Regions from separate parts of the Pseudooceanicola sp. NS-SX8 genome, predicted to be linked through region 3. Evidence: riboswitches for the same ligand, from Rfam matches in the RefSeq annotation. Region 3 holds a riboswitch; each other region holds the start of a gene.
What was found. A riboswitch is a leader RNA that binds a small molecule or an ion and turns the genes downstream of it on or off. The one in region 3 is predicted to bind cobalamin.
Positions count from the first base shown of each region.

Region 1 (4,885 bases), 1.4 Mb from region 3:
TTACTCGATCCACTACGATCCCGAAACGCGCGCGCTCTTCGGTGTGCTCTGGCGGGCGCCGGATCACGGCATGGCGGCCCTTCCCGATCACCCGGTCATGCAGCGCTGGTGGGCCCACATGGCCGACATCATGGAAACCCATCCGGACAACCGCCCGGTGGAGACGGCGCTTGAAACCGTCTTCTTGATGGCCTGAGGGGGGCGGGATGAACGCGCATCGCCATATCGCCGTGATCGACGTGGGCAAGACCAACGCCAAGCTGGCCCTGGTCGATGGTTCCACCCTGGAAGAAATCGCGGTGCTGACGCGGCCCAATCACGTGCTGCCCGGCCCGCCTTGGCCGCAGGTCGACCTGGAAGGGCACTGGGCCTTTTTCCTGGATGGCCTGGCGCGGTTCCAGGCGGAACATGGCGTCGATGCGATTTCGGTCACGACCCATGGTGCCAGTGCGGTCCTGCTGGATGCGGCGGGCGGGCTGGCGGCACCGATGCTGGACTATGAACACGACGGCCCCGACACGTTGGCGCGCGATTACGATGCAATTCGTCCGGGCTTTGCCGAAACCGGATCGCCCAGGCTGCCGCTTGGGCTGAACCTGGGCGCGCAGCTCTTCTGGCAGTTCGAAACCGATCCCGCGCTGCGCGACCGGGTGGCGCATATCCTGACCTATCCGCAGTACTGGGGTTATCGCCTGACGGGACGGATGGCGACGGATGTGACCTCTCTGGGATGCCACACCGACCTGTGGAACCCCTACCGTGGTGAATTCTCCTCCCTCGTGGCGCGGCTTGGCCTTGCGGGGAAGATGGCGCCGGCGCATCGCGCCGACGACATGCTGGGTCATGTCAGTGCCGGGATCGCGGCGCAGAGCGGGCTTTCGCCGCGCACGCCGGTGTTTTGCGGAATACATGACAGCAATGCCTCGCTCTACCCCCATATCCTGGCGCAGCCTGCGCCCTTCTCGGTGGTTTCCACCGGAACCTGGGTGGTGGCCATGGCCATGGGAGGACGCACCCCGACCATGGATCCCGCGCGCGATACGCTGGTCAATGTCAACGCCCTGGGGCAGCCCGTCCCCTCTGCCCGGTTCATGGGCGGACGCGCCTACGAGGTCATCCGGGACGGCTCCGACGCGCGCCCGACGGCGGCCGACATGGCAGAGGTGCTGTCCGGCGTGGCCCTTCTTCCCTCCGTCGTCACCGACAGCGGGCCCTTCAAGGGGCGCACCCATGCCTGGACACGGCAGCCTTCGGGCGAGGGGGCACGCATGCTGGCGCTGTCGTGGTATCTCGCGTTGGTCACCGACACCTGCCTGTCCCTGGTCGCCGCCGAAGGCCCGGTGATCGTCGAGGGGCCCTTCGCCCGCAACGCGGATTTCACGGCAATGCTGGCGGCGCTGCGGGGCGAGGTCCGCATCGCGGCCTCCGCCACGGGCACCAGTGTCGGCGCGGCGCTGCTGGCGGGGGCAGATGCGCCGCTGCCCCGGACGACTCAGGTCCGTTGCGCCGATCCGGCCCCCCTGCGCGATTACGCGGAAAACTGGCTGGCACTGGTCCGGGAAATGCACTACGCCTGACCTCCTCCGCTGCCTGCCCTGCAGGCTTTGGCGATCCGCGAGGCCGCCGGGAATGACGGTTTTCAAATCAGCATATTGACGCCCCCGACCTCTCATGGTCTAGATATGGGTGCTTCAGGTGTCCGGTGGCCTTGCCGCCGACGAAGAGGGAAGCCGGTGCAAATCCGGCGCTGCCCCCGCAACTGTAAGCGGTGAGCGTTTCCGAAATCGCCACTGGGCCCCGGTCCGGGAAGGTCGGAAAACGCGATGACCCGTGGAGTCAGGAAACCTGCCCGAGGCACTGGATTTTGACCGCGAACGGTGGGTTCGGGGCGTATCGGCAAGCGGGCCAGCAGGCCCGTGCCTCTGCGTCCCTGCCCGCTGGTGATAACGAGGATGCAGAGCATGATCACCGTCTACAGCAAACCCGCCTGCGTGCAGTGCACCGCCACCACCCGCGCGCTCGACGCCAAGGGCCTGCCCTACGATGTCGTCGACCTGACGCAGGACGCGGATGCCATGGCGCGCGTGACCGAGCTCGGCTACCGTCAGGCGCCGGTGGTGATCGCGGACGGTGAACACTGGTCCGGTTTCCGCCCTGACATGATCGGCCGCCTCGCCTCCTGATCCGGGGATCTTCCCATGCCCGGGCTGCTCTTCTTCTCTTCCGCCAGCGGGAATACCCTGCGCTTCATCGCCTCTCTCGGGCGGCCCGCGCTGCGTATCCCCGTCTCGCCGAAGGAGGCGCTTCCGCCCGTGCCTGCCGAATACGTGCTGATCTGCCCCACCTATGCCGATGGCGAGGGGCGCGGCGCGGTGCCGAAACAGGTGATCCGCTTCCTGAACGACCCGGCCAACCGGGCGGGCATCCGCGGCGTCATCGGCACCGGCAACCGCAACTTCGGCACCACCTACGGCCTTGCGGGGGACGTGATTTCCCGCAAGTGCCAAGTTCCGCTGCTCACCAAGTTCGAACTGGCCGGCACGGCCAGGGATTTTGCCCGCATCCGTGACGGGCTCGACGCATTCTGGGGGACCCAATGCTTGACCGCCACGACAGCCTGACCGAGTCCGGCCTCGACTACCACGCGCTGAACGCCATGCTGAACCTCTACGACGGCGAGGGGCAGATCCGCTTCGACGCCGATCGCATGGCGGCGCGGCAGTACTTCCTGACCCATGTGAACCAGAACACCGTCTTCTTCCATTCGCTGGACGAGAAGCTCGAATACCTGGTCGACGAGGGCTATTACGAGGCAGAGGTCCTGGCGGCCTACCCCCGTGATTTCCTGGCCGCGATCTGGGATGCCGCCTACAAGAAGAAGTTCCGCTTCCCGACCTTCCTCGGCGCCTTCAAGTACTACACCAGCTACACGCTGAAGACCCGCGACGGGCAACGCTACCTTGAACGCTACGAGGACCGCGTGGTGATGGTCTCCCTCGCGCTGGCGCGCGGCGATCAGAAGCTCGCCATGTCGATGATGGAAGAGATCCTGTCGGGCCGCTTCCAGCCTGCCACCCCCACCTTCCTCAACGCCGGCAAGAAGAGCCGGGGCGAGCTGGTCTCCTGCTTCCTGCTCCGCCTCGAAGACAACATGGAAAGCATCGGGCGCGGCATCAACTCGGCCCTGCAGCTGTCCAAGCGCGGCGGCGGCGTGGCCTTGATGCTGACCAACATCCGGGAACACGGTGCGCCGATCAAGGGTATCGAGAACCAGTCCTCCGGCGTCATCCCGATCATGAAACTGCTCGAAGACAGCTTCTCCTACGCCAACCAGCTTGGCGCGCGCCAAGGGGCAGGGGCCGTGTACCTCAACGCCCACCACCCCGACATCCTGCGCTTCCTCGACACCAAGCGCGAGAACGCGGATGAGAAGATCCGCATCAAGACGCTCTCCCTCGGCGTGGTCATCCCCGACGTGACCTTCGAACTGGCGAAGAAGAACGCACCGATGTACCTCTTCTCGCCGCACGACGTGGAAAAGGTCTACGGCAAGCCCTTCTCGGAAATCTCGGTGACCGAGAAATATGACGAGATGGTCGAGGACAAGCGCATCCGCAAGAAGAAGATCAACGCGCGGGAATTCTTCCAGACCCTGGCGGAGATCCAGTTCGAAAGCGGCTATCCCTACATCATGTTCGAAGACACGGTGAATGCCGCGAACCCCATTGCGGGCCGCATCACCATGTCCAACCTCTGCTCGGAAATCCTGCAGGTGAGCGAGGCGTCGACCTTCAAGGATGACCTTTCCTACGATCACCTGGGCACCGATATTTCCTGCAACCTCGGCTCGCTGAACATCGCGCGCACCATGGACGGCCCCGACCTGGGCCAGACGGTGGAGGCCGCGATCCGCGCCCTGACGGCAGTGTCGGAAATGTCCTCGATCGACTCCGTGCCCTCGATCCGGCGCGGCAATGACGAAAGTCATGCCATCGGCCTGGGCCAGATGAACCTGCACGGCTTCCTGGCGCGCGAACGCATCCACTACGGCAGCCCGGAAGGGGTGGAATTCACCTCCGCCTATTTCGCCGCCGTGGCCTTCCACGCGATCCGCGCCTCCTGCGCCCTCGCGAAGGAAACCGGCATCCGGTTCAAGGGCTTCGAAACCTCGACCTATGCCGACGGCACCTTCTTCGACAAATACGTGACCCGCGACTGGCTGCCCGAAAGCGAAGAGGTCCGTGGTCTGTTCAAGCGCTTCGGGCAGGAACTGCCGACCCGCGCCGACTGGGCGGAGCTGAAGGAGGCGGTGATGCAGCACGGCCTCTACAACCGGAACCTCCAGGCGGTGCCGCCGACGGGCTCGATCAGCTACATCAACAACTCCACCTCCTCGATTCACCCGATCGTGTCCAAGGTGGAGATCCGCAAGGAAGGCAAGCTGGGCCGCGTCTACTACCCCGCGCCCTACATGACCAACGACAACCTGGAATACTACCGCGACGCCTACGAGATCGGGCCCGAGGCCCTGATCGAGACCTACGCGGCGGCCACCGAACACGTGGACCAGGGCCTGTCGCTGACGCTGTTCTTCCCGGCAGAGGCCACCACACGGGACATCAACCGCGCCCAGATCCTGGCCTGGAAGAAGGGCATCAAGACGATCTACTACGTCCGCCTGCGCCAGGCCGCGCTGGAAGGCACGGAGGTTGAGGGCTGCGTCAGCTGCACCCTCTGATCCGCGGGGCTCTGCCCCGCACCCCGGAGTATTTCCGGCCATCGAATGGGAAGGGCCCGGCGCCCTGTTCATTCGACGGCGCAAAATACTCCGGGGGAGTCTCCGGCACGGAGACGGGGGCAGCGCCCCCGACCCGATCTCAACCGG
Region 1 is NZ_CM170819.1:4,788,166-4,793,050, reverse strand. It holds gene AC2IR1_RS22005 (L-rhamnose mutarotase) at 1-196, shown strand, start outside; gene AC2IR1_RS22000 (FGGY-family carbohydrate kinase) at 207-1,577, shown strand; cobalamin riboswitch at 1,677-1,867, shown strand; gene nrdH (glutaredoxin-like protein NrdH) at 1,962-2,183, shown strand; gene nrdI (class Ib ribonucleoside-diphosphate reductase assembly flavoprotein NrdI) at 2,199-2,621, shown strand; gene nrdE (class 1b ribonucleoside-diphosphate reductase subunit alpha) at 2,597-4,738, shown strand.
Region 1: it holds a riboswitch for cobalamin, as region 3 does, so the genes downstream of both, nrdH (glutaredoxin-like protein NrdH) here and AC2IR1_RS05685 (TonB-dependent receptor plug domain-containing protein) in region 3, are expected to answer to the same signal.

Region 2 (4,885 bases), 110 kb from region 3:
TTTCAGGGCGTCATCGGGGTTGGCGGCCGAAATGGCGGGCTGGCTCTGGGAGTGGATATCGAGAGCTTCGGTCATCTGTTCCTCGTTTGTCACGAAGAGCACTCAGCATAACCTAATGAGGTTTGTTAATAACGAAATATATTCGGGAAGGGATAAAATCATGCTGTCGCTCGAATTTGCCTAAGATATGCGCAAAGTCTCTTAGTGTCGGCTTGACTGAGGTGATGACAGTGGGTCCCGGTCTCAGTCTCCCGAGAATGCGGGCAGCCGAAGCGCCATGTAATTCGTTCACTGCGAATAATCTGATCGGAAACTGAGGTAAGTTGCTTGCCCAATCCGCCTCCGTGGTCCTACAACCGTCGGCGAGCAGGAAGACGCAGGAGACAGAGACATGGGTGACAGCCCGGCCCCCAAGGCGACCGAGGCCGCGACATCAAAGCGCGGGATCCAGTCCATCGACACTGCCGGGCGCATCCTGAAGGGGATGATCGGCTCTCCACGTCCGCTGATGCTGAAAGAGTTGTCGGACATGACTGGTCTGCCGGGTGGTCAGTTGCATGCCTACCTGGTCAGCCTGAAAGAGTTGGGCCTGGTCGAGCAGGAGACAGGGCAGGGCCGCTACCTGTTGGGGCCCTTCGCCCTCACACTGGGTGCGGCCCGGATGCGCAGCTTCGATCCACTCAACCGCGCCTCGAACGACCTACAGAACATCGCCCGTGATAACGCCTTGCTGATGACACTCAGCGTCTGGGACTTCGAGCGCCCGGCCATTGTGCAGGTGCATCGCGGCACCTTCGATATCCAGGTTCCGCTCTATCCCGGCGGGACGCATCGCCTGTTGACCAGCGCGGCGGGGATGCTGTTCTCGGCCTACCTGCCGGAAGATATCATTGCCAGCGGCATCCGCGAAGAGCTGCGCAGCGGATATCGCGCGGCGCACCACAGCCTGCCGACCACCTTCGAGGAATGGCAGGCCGCAGCCGAGCGCATCCGGGCACAGGGCTATGCGAGCCTGGAAGACAGTCCGCACATCGGTCTGAACGCGGCGTCTTTCCCGGTGATCGACTTCAATGGGCGACTGCAATTCACCTTCACCGCCATGGGCTTCTCGTCCGAGTTTGGCCTGTCGCCGGACAACCGTCTGATGCAGATGTTGCTTAAAGAGAGCCAGCGCATGTCGGCGGAGCTGGGATGGGCCGGTCGTTAACAGGGTCTCTTTTGCACAAACCGGTCGATGGCCGAGACCTACCCTTCCCCAGACGGAGGTATCCCACAACTTCCGTGATAGGTATGCCGAGCGCTATGTAGCTGTTGAGGGCTGCAGTTGCGAATATCAGGGGGACTTCATTGATGCCCGATGAAGTGGTGAGTCTGGGCATGTTGCGAGTGTGTCAGGTGCGCAGATGGACCCAATCTCTGTGTTCCCAATGTCGTCTCAAGTCATTGAATTTGTTGCGTCCGCGCTTGATATGTTCTCACAATAACTCGTTGTTCTTGTGTTGTTCGAACGATCCTCCCCGGTGCGCCACTTCCCGAAACAGCCAGCTGAGATCATTCGGACACCTTCCGATCTTGCAACTCGGTGTCTGCTGATTTTGGATTTTCCGTTCCCGATATGATGTCCTGAAGGGCCGCGCTCTGGCCGTAGCGCGAGGCCTCGCCTTGCGCTTCATATCCCGGGATCACGATCCGTTGCTCGGCCTTCGCGCGGGGCTCCTTTGATGTCGAAGCTCTGGGTTTCCTCCGCGCGGGCCGGACTGCCGTGTGAGCGGCGCTAATGATCTTGTTGCAGGGAATGGGCCGCTGGCCAGATTGACCGGCCTGCCCGCAAGCCGCATACTCCCCGCGATTTCAGGTGCCGCAGGAAGCTGCGGAGAATAGGGAATCCGGTGAGGGACAACCGTGTTGGACCAAATCCGGAGCTGCCCCCGCAACTGTAAGCGGAGAGTCTCCCCGAAAGACCACTGGTGCGACAGGCGCCGGGAAGGTCGGGAGAGGCACTGATCCGCGAAGCCAGGAGACCTGCCTGAAACGCTCACCTGTTCCGATCGCGGGGTGCGTATCGGGCGCGGCTTCTTCCGTAATGGTGACATTCCGCGGGTCCTGCCTGGTGCAGGGCCTTTTCCTGCACGGCATTCGGGCGCGGCCCGGTGTCATCCGAAGAGGTATGTCATGACGGCACATGATTCCAAGATCATCCCTGAAACCCCCAAACGCAAAGCGCCTTACCGGGCAGATCATGTCGGCTCGCTCCTGCGGCCCGAACCTGTGCGAGAGCTCCGCGAACGCGGCATCTTCGACGAGGAACTGACCTGCGTCGAGGACATGGCAGTCCGCGATCTGGTGAAGCTGCAAAAGGAAGCCGGACTGCATGTCTTCACGGATGGAGAGGTGCGCCGTGCCTTCTGGCACTATGACTTCATGGGCATGCTGACCGGGCTGGACATGAAACCGTCCAGCCGGAGCCTTCCCTTCAAGACCGAATACAAGACCCCACCGATCGAGGCGCATCTGACCGGGCCGCTCGACTTCCCCGAAGATCACCCGATGCTGCGCCACTACACCTTCCTGGCGGAGCAGTTGTCCCCCGGCGACGGCATTCCCAAGATTTCCATCCCCGGCCCCTCGGCCTGCCATTTCCGGATGGAAGCGGAGAACATCGAATATGAGCCCTATCGGGATCAGGAACTGATGTTCCATGATATCGCCCAGACCTATCGCAAGGCCGTGCAGGCCTTCTACGACGTGGGCTGCCGCTACCTGCAACTGGATGACATCTTCTTTGCCTACCTGGGCGACCCCAAGCAACGCGAGCAGCGTCGTGCCATGGGGCAGGATCCGGACGAACTGGTGATGAAATATGCCTGGATGCTGGAGGAGGCGATCAAGGACCGCCCCGATGACCTGATCATCGGCATGCACATGTGCCGGGGCAATTTCCGCTCGTCCCATGTGGCCGAAGGCGGCTATCACTTTGCGGCCGATGCGATCTTCAACACGACCTCTGTCGATGTCTATCTGATGGAGTACGACACCGAGCGCGCAGGCGGGCTGGAGCCGCTGGCCAAGCTGCCCAAGGGGAACAAGCGGGTCATGCCCGGCTTCATAACCACCAAGCATGGCGAGCTGGAAAGCATGGACTGGATCAAGTCCAAGTACGACGAGGCTTCGAAATACGTCGATATCGATCAGCTGGGGGTCGCCCCGCAGTGTGGTTTCTCCTCGACCGAACACGGCAACAACATCACCGTGGATGACGAGAAGCGGAAGCTGGAGCTGGTGGTCAAGGTCGCCGAAGAGATCTGGAACGAAGTCTGAGGTCATGACCATGAAGATCCTGAAGGCGGCCGCTTTTGCGGCCTCTCTCGGTGTGCCTGCCGGGCTGTGCGCCGAGACGCTGAAGTTCGCCCATTTCGTACCGCCCACCCACACGCTGACAGCTGCGATCGTCGATCCGCTGACCGAAGGGGTGGCCGACGCCGGTCTGGTGATCGAGACCTATCCCGGTGGCAAGCTGGGCGCTGGACCTGCCGAGCAATATGTCCGTGCGGTTCAGGGTGTCGCCGATATCGTCTGGGGCTTGCCGGGATATACCTCCTCGCAATTTCCGCTGACCATGCTGACCGAATTGCCCGGTGCCTTGCCTGCGGGCATGACGGGCGCTGACATGCTGTGGAACGGCTGGGATGCCGGGGTGATCCGCAGGGAGTTCCCGGCGACCACGCCGCTCGCGCTGTGGACGGCAGAAGCCTCGGTCCTGATCCTGCGCGACAGGGTCGTTCGCAGGCCCGAGGATCTCTCCGGTCTGAAGATCCGCGTCTCGGGCTCGATCACCGGGGAGGTCGTCCGGGCGCTTGGGGCGACGCCGGTGCAGATGCCGGCGGGGGACGTCTACAATGCGCTGCAGACCGGGCTGATCGACGGCGTGATCATGGGCTCCAGCGGGATTTCGGACTTCAAGCTGGACGAGGTTCTGAGCCATGTCACCCTCGGCATTCCGCTCGGCAATCAAGGGTTCTACGTGGTGGCCAACTCCCGCCGCATCGATGCCCTGCCTGAAAGGGAACGCGCGGCGCTTGATGCGGCATCCGGTCGGGATCTTTCCCGCCACGCCGAGGCGCTGTGGAATGCCAGGGGCGAGGCCGCGATCGCGGATCTGCGAAACCGGGCCGACGGGATCGTGACGGATCTGACGGAAGACGAGGCAGCAGCCTTCCGGGCGGTACTTGCACCGTTCACCAGGGAAAAGCTCGAAGAGCTTGGCGCGTCCGAAGCCCTCGCCGTGATGCAGGGGGGCGAATGACCGCCCCTGCCTTGGTGCGCGCGATTGATCGGGGGGTGGGCGGTCTCGCCCACCTCGCCGGTGCGGGGTCTGCGCTGTCCATCCTCTTGCTGACACTACTGCTCTTTGCCGATGTCGCCGGGCGGGCCCTGGGCGTGCCGCTCTTCGGCGCGCAGGACCTGGCGGAAATGGTCATGGTCCTCGCGACCTTCGGTGCGGTTGCCATGCTGGAACGGCAGGATGCCCAGATCCGGGTGGAGCTTTTGCGCCCCGCTCTTCCTTCGCTGATCAATGGCGCCATGGACAGGTTCACTTCGGCCCTTGCGGCCCTGATCTATGGCGCCCTTGCCTGGACGCTGGCAGAGGCTGCGGCGCTGTCCTCGATGCTGTCCCTGTCGACCAACATCCTGGGCTTGCCGCGTGCACCCTTCCAGTACCTGCTGGCAGCCATGGCGGTCATCGCTGCGTTGTCCGCCATGGCACGCGCCTGCTTCGGGGGCGAAGGGCCAGGGAGGCCCCGGAATGAGTGACGCTATGACCGGCCTGGTGGGGCTGTCCCTGCTGGTGCTCATGATCCTGCTGCGCGTCCCCGTGGCCCTGGCC
Region 2 is NZ_CM170819.1:1,126,080-1,130,964, forward strand. It holds gene AC2IR1_RS05210 (ABC transporter ATP-binding protein) at 1-75, opposite strand, end outside; gene AC2IR1_RS05215 (IclR family transcriptional regulator) at 392-1,207, shown strand; cobalamin riboswitch at 1,837-2,044, shown strand; gene AC2IR1_RS05220 (5-methyltetrahydropteroyltriglutamate--homocysteine S-methyltransferase) at 2,173-3,318, shown strand; gene AC2IR1_RS05225 (TRAP transporter substrate-binding protein) at 3,323-4,303, shown strand; gene AC2IR1_RS05230 (TRAP transporter small permease) at 4,300-4,812, shown strand; gene AC2IR1_RS05235 (TRAP transporter large permease) at 4,805-4,885, shown strand, end outside.
Region 2: it holds a riboswitch for cobalamin, as region 3 does, so the genes downstream of both, AC2IR1_RS05220 (5-methyltetrahydropteroyltriglutamate--homocysteine S-methyltransferase) here and AC2IR1_RS05685 (TonB-dependent receptor plug domain-containing protein) in region 3, are expected to answer to the same signal.

Region 3 (4,885 bases):
CCATTCCGACTAACCTGCACGGGCGACACTGGCCGTGGAAGGAGAGACCACATGGAAATCAAGGAGATGTCCGGGCATCTGATCCGCCGACTGCACCAGCATTCGACACAGGTTTTCCAGGCCAGGATGAAGGAAGAGGGGCTCGACCTCACCTCGGTACAGTTTGCGGCCATGGGCGCAGTGCTGGACGAGCCGGGAATCGATCAGGCGGGCGTTGCGGCCCATATCGGATATGACAGGGCAACGATCGGCGGGGTCATCGAAAGGCTGGTGCAGAAGGGCCTGATGCGGCGCGAAATCAGCCGGACCGACCGTCGCGCCCGCGCGCTTTGGCTGACGGATGAAGGACAGGCCCTGCACGACCGCGTCCGACCGGTCGTCTCGGCCCTTCAGGCCGACATCCTTTCGGGTCTCGCGCCCGAGGAACGCCGCCGCTTCGAAAGCCTGGCCCGGAAGATCCTCGATCATGTCTCCGGCGGCGATGCATCCCCTGCGACCAAAGGTGACGGCGCCGGCTGAACGGCTTCCCAGATCCTGCCTGAACGGCTAGGAACGTTGCATGAGACCCGGATCCGGACGCCTTCTTTCCGCTCTGTTCCTCACGCTGCTGCTTGCGTGGGGTTCGGTGCTGTCGGCGTCCCACATGGCGCCCTCGCAAGAGGAGCTGGCCAAGGCCCGGACGGTTCTGGCGCTCGGCTCCGGCTATGACGACCTGTGCGGGGACCAGGCCGGCCCGATGCGCCACTGCCCCTTCTGTCACGCCTTGCCGAAGGCGGACGGGCCCCGCATCGCACCGCTCGAACGGCGCCTCGCCTTCGACCTGGGCGATCTGCCCGACGATCATCAGGTCTTCGCGCCCCTTCCGGTCAACGACGATCACGCCCCCCGGGCGCCTCCGGCCCTGTTCGCCTGACATCCGCCTTAGAGGCCATGACAGCGACGTGCCGCCGCCCCGCGCGGCGGCCGGTAAATGCGCAGATACGGCAACGCCCCTGCGACAGACCGGAGAAAAAACATGAAGACCACGACCCTTTTCGCGATTCCCCTTGCGACCATCCTTTGCGCACAGGCCGGGGTAGCCGCCCCGCTCCTGCCCGTTGAAAGCACCCTGCCCCGCGGCATCGGCGCCGCGCTGCACGACCAGACGCTGACCACCGGCCAGGCGCCGGACCTGCTGCTGGTCGCCGACGAAACCATGGGCATGGATCACAGCCACATGGCGATGCACGATGTGACGCTTGGCGATCTGACGCTCAGCGGCGGCTTTTCCCGCGCGACCCTGCCCAATGCACCTGTTGCGGGCGGGTTCCTGACGATCACCAACACCGGCACCGCCGATGATCGCCTGATTGCCGCCGAAAGCAGCATCGCCGGGCGGACAGAGGTGCACGAAATGTCGATGATCAACGGGGTCATGAAGATGCGTGCGCTGTCCGACGGCCTTGCAATTCCCGCTGGCGAAACGGTCGAACTGAAACCGGGCGGTTACCACATCATGTTCATGGACCTTCAGCAGCCGCTCGTCGAAGGTGACGAGGTCGCCGTCAAGCTGGTCTTTGAAAAGGCCGGGGAGACCACCATGCAGCTGGAGATCGGCGCCCCCAATGCCAAGTCCGCGCATGAGCACATGAGCCACTGAACAGCCCCGGCCCCGCGCCCCGCGCGGGGCTGGACAGCCACACGGAAAGGACCCCTGCAATGAACGCCAAGAAAGCTGCCATCCTCGGGCTCTGGATCCTGGCCGGCGCCGCCCTGATCGCCTTCGCAAGCTTCAAGGTCTTCCAGCCCATGCTGAACCGCTCCCTCGCCGAGGACCTGGGGCGCGGCGACTACACCCTGATGACCACCGCGGGCGTGCCCTTCACCGAAGACAGCCTGAAGGGCGAACCTAGCGCGGTCTTCTTCGGCTTCACCCACTGCCCCGAGGTCTGCCCGACGACATTGGGCGATATCGCCACCTGGCAAGAGGACCTCGCCTCCACCGGGCAGCAGATCCGCGTCTTCTTCATCACCGTCGATCCCGAACGCGACACAGTGGAGCAGCTGCGCGACTACACCTCCTGGGTGCCCGACGTGCAGGGCGTGGCCGGCGATCCGGAGGAAATCGCCAAGGCGATCAAGGCCTTCCGCATCTACGCCCGCAAGGTGGAGCTGGAGGACGGAGATTACACGATGGATCACTCCGCCTCCGTGCTGCTGTTCGACCGCAAGGGGCGCTTCTTCGAACCGATCGGCTACCAGGAGGATTACGATCGTGCCGTCGGCAAGATCCGCCGCCTGCTGAACGGCTGACCTCCTGCGCCTGTGGCGCGAATGCCGATGCCCGGGGCCGCCTCGGACAGGGCTCTTGCCGAAATCGATTCCCTGCTCTAGGCAGATTTCCGCTTCGGTCCGGACCCAAGGGTCCGGTGAATAGGGAATGCGGTGAGGGGGACAGCCCCAATTCCGCAGCTGCCCCCGCAACTGTAGGCGGAGAGCGACGCCGGACCATGTCACTGCTGCAACCACTGCGGCGGGAAGACCCGGAAGAGCCGTGACCCGCAAGTCAGGAGACCTGCCGAGGCCGATCACCCAGTCCGGGCGCGGGGCGCGTCCGAGGCGACGGACCTTCCGTAGCGGTGGCATCGCAACCGTCTGCGGCAGGCACTTCCCTTCCCAGACAGCCCGACATGCTTCTCCCGGTGAGGCCGGGAATACGAAGGGAAAGTACATGACAGCGTTCCAGCGCGCCCTTGCGCAGACCACCGCCCTGACGACCGTGACCCTGGCCATTGCCCTGACCGGCACCGCAACCCGGGCCCAGGACGTCGTCGAACTCGACGCGATCACCGTCACCGCCAACCGCGAGGCGACCGAGGTCGACAAATCCGGCTCCACCGTCGAAGTGATCGAGGAAGACGAGATCCGCGAAGCCGGTGAAGTGCGCCTGGTCGACTTCCTGAACACCCTGCCCGGCATTTCGATCAGCACCAACGGTCCGGCCGGAACCACCTCCACCCTGCGCATCCGTGGCGCGGCGGGGGCCTATATCGGCGTCTATGTCGACGGCATCGACGTGAACGATCCGTCCTCCACCCAGATCTCCTTCGACTGGGCGAACCTGAGCACCGCCGACGTCTGCCGGATCGAAGTCCTGAAGGGTGCGCAATCGGCGCTTTACGGATCGTCCGCAATTGCCGGGGTGATCAACATCACCACCAACCGTGCGACCGAACTGGGCGTGACCAACCGCTACGCGGCGGAACTGGGCAGCTACAACACCGCGCGCCTTTCGTTCAACTCCTCCTGGCTGGGCGAGCGCGGCAGCTTTGCCGCCACGATCAGCCACGTCACCTCCGACGGTTTCTCCGCCGCGGATGAGAACGACGGCAACACCGAGGCCGACGGCACCGTGGCCACCCGCCTGTCCTTTGCCGGCGAATACGACGTCTCCGACGATCTGACCGTCGGCATGGCCGGTTTCTGGCAGAAATCGAAGGGCGATTACGACGGCTATGCCTGGAACGGCACCGCCTACGTGCTGGGCGACGGCACGCCGGACGAATACAACGAGGCGGAACAGCTGGGCCTGCGCGCCTTTGCGAAGCTGACCACCGGCGCGGTGGAGAACGAATTCGCCCTGCAATACTACCGCAACGACCGCACCAGCTACAGCGACGGCTACGCGACCCCCTACCTGGGTGAGCGCAGCTCCCTCTCCTACGTCGGGACCATGGCGCTCGGCCCGACCTTCGACCTGTCCTTCGGCGGCGATGCGACCCGCGAAAGCTACGACGGCAGCACCGAAGACGCGGACTACAAGACCTACGGGATCTTCACCGAAGGCAAGTGGGCACCGACAGATCAGCTCGACGTGGTCGCCTCGGTGCGCCAGGACGATCACTCGACCTTCGGCGGGCACACCAGCGGGCGGCTCTCCGTCGCCTATCGTCCGAGCGATGACCTGATCCTGCGCTTCGCAGGCGGCACCGGGTTCCGCGCGCCCTCCCTCTACGAGCTCTACTCGGCCTATTACGGCAACCCCGACCTCGACCCCGAGACCTCGGAAACCTACGAGGTGGGGATCGAGAAACGCTTCGGTGAGACGGCCTTCGTGAAGGCGACCCTGTTCCACACGGAGATCACCGACCTGATCCAGTGGTCCAGCAGCACCTCCACCTACCAGCAGGTCGAAGGCACCAGCACCATGGAAGGGGTCGAGCTTTCGGGGGGTTACACCTTCACGCCGAACCTGCGGCTGACGGCGAACTACACCTACACCAAGGCCCATGACGCCGATGGGGATCGCCTGGTGCGCGTGCCGCTGCACGACATCAACGTCAGCCTGAACGCCGACCTGACCGACCGCATGACCGCCGGCCTTTCCGTCCAGCGCGTCATCGACACCGTGGACAGCAGCGCGACCCTGCCCGACTACACCCTGGTGAACCTCAACTTCGGCTACATGCTGAACGCGCAGACCGAGGCCTATGTCCGGGTGGAAAACCTGCTGGACGAGGAATACGAGACCGTCAGCGGCTACGGCACCTCTGACCGCGCGATCTACTTCGGCGTCCGCGGAACGTTCTGATGATCCGGCGCGCCGCGATCCTTGCCCTTCTCGCCGCCCTGGCCAGCCCGGCCGGAGCGCAGGAGGCCCCGCGGCGCGTCGTTTCGATGAACCTCTGCACCGATCAGCTTGCCATGATGCTGGCCGACCCCGGCCAGCTTCTTTCCATCTCCTGGATCTCCCGCGACCCGCGCAGTTCCGCCATGGCGGAAGACGCGATGGACTATCCCGTCAACCATGGCCGGGCCGAAGAGATCTGGCTGATGAAACCCGACCTTGTCCTGTCGGGCACCTACACGTCCCGCGCGGCGGTGGAGATGCTGAAACGCCTGGGAA
Region 3 is NZ_CM170819.1:1,234,130-1,239,014, reverse strand. It holds gene AC2IR1_RS05705 (MarR family winged helix-turn-helix transcriptional regulator) at 52-519, shown strand; gene AC2IR1_RS05700 (hypothetical protein) at 560-913, shown strand; gene AC2IR1_RS05695 (copper chaperone PCu(A)C) at 1,016-1,639, shown strand; gene AC2IR1_RS05690 (SCO family protein) at 1,699-2,292, shown strand; cobalamin riboswitch at 2,371-2,576, shown strand; gene AC2IR1_RS05685 (TonB-dependent receptor plug domain-containing protein) at 2,711-4,570, shown strand; gene AC2IR1_RS05680 (ABC transporter substrate-binding protein) at 4,570-4,885, shown strand, end outside.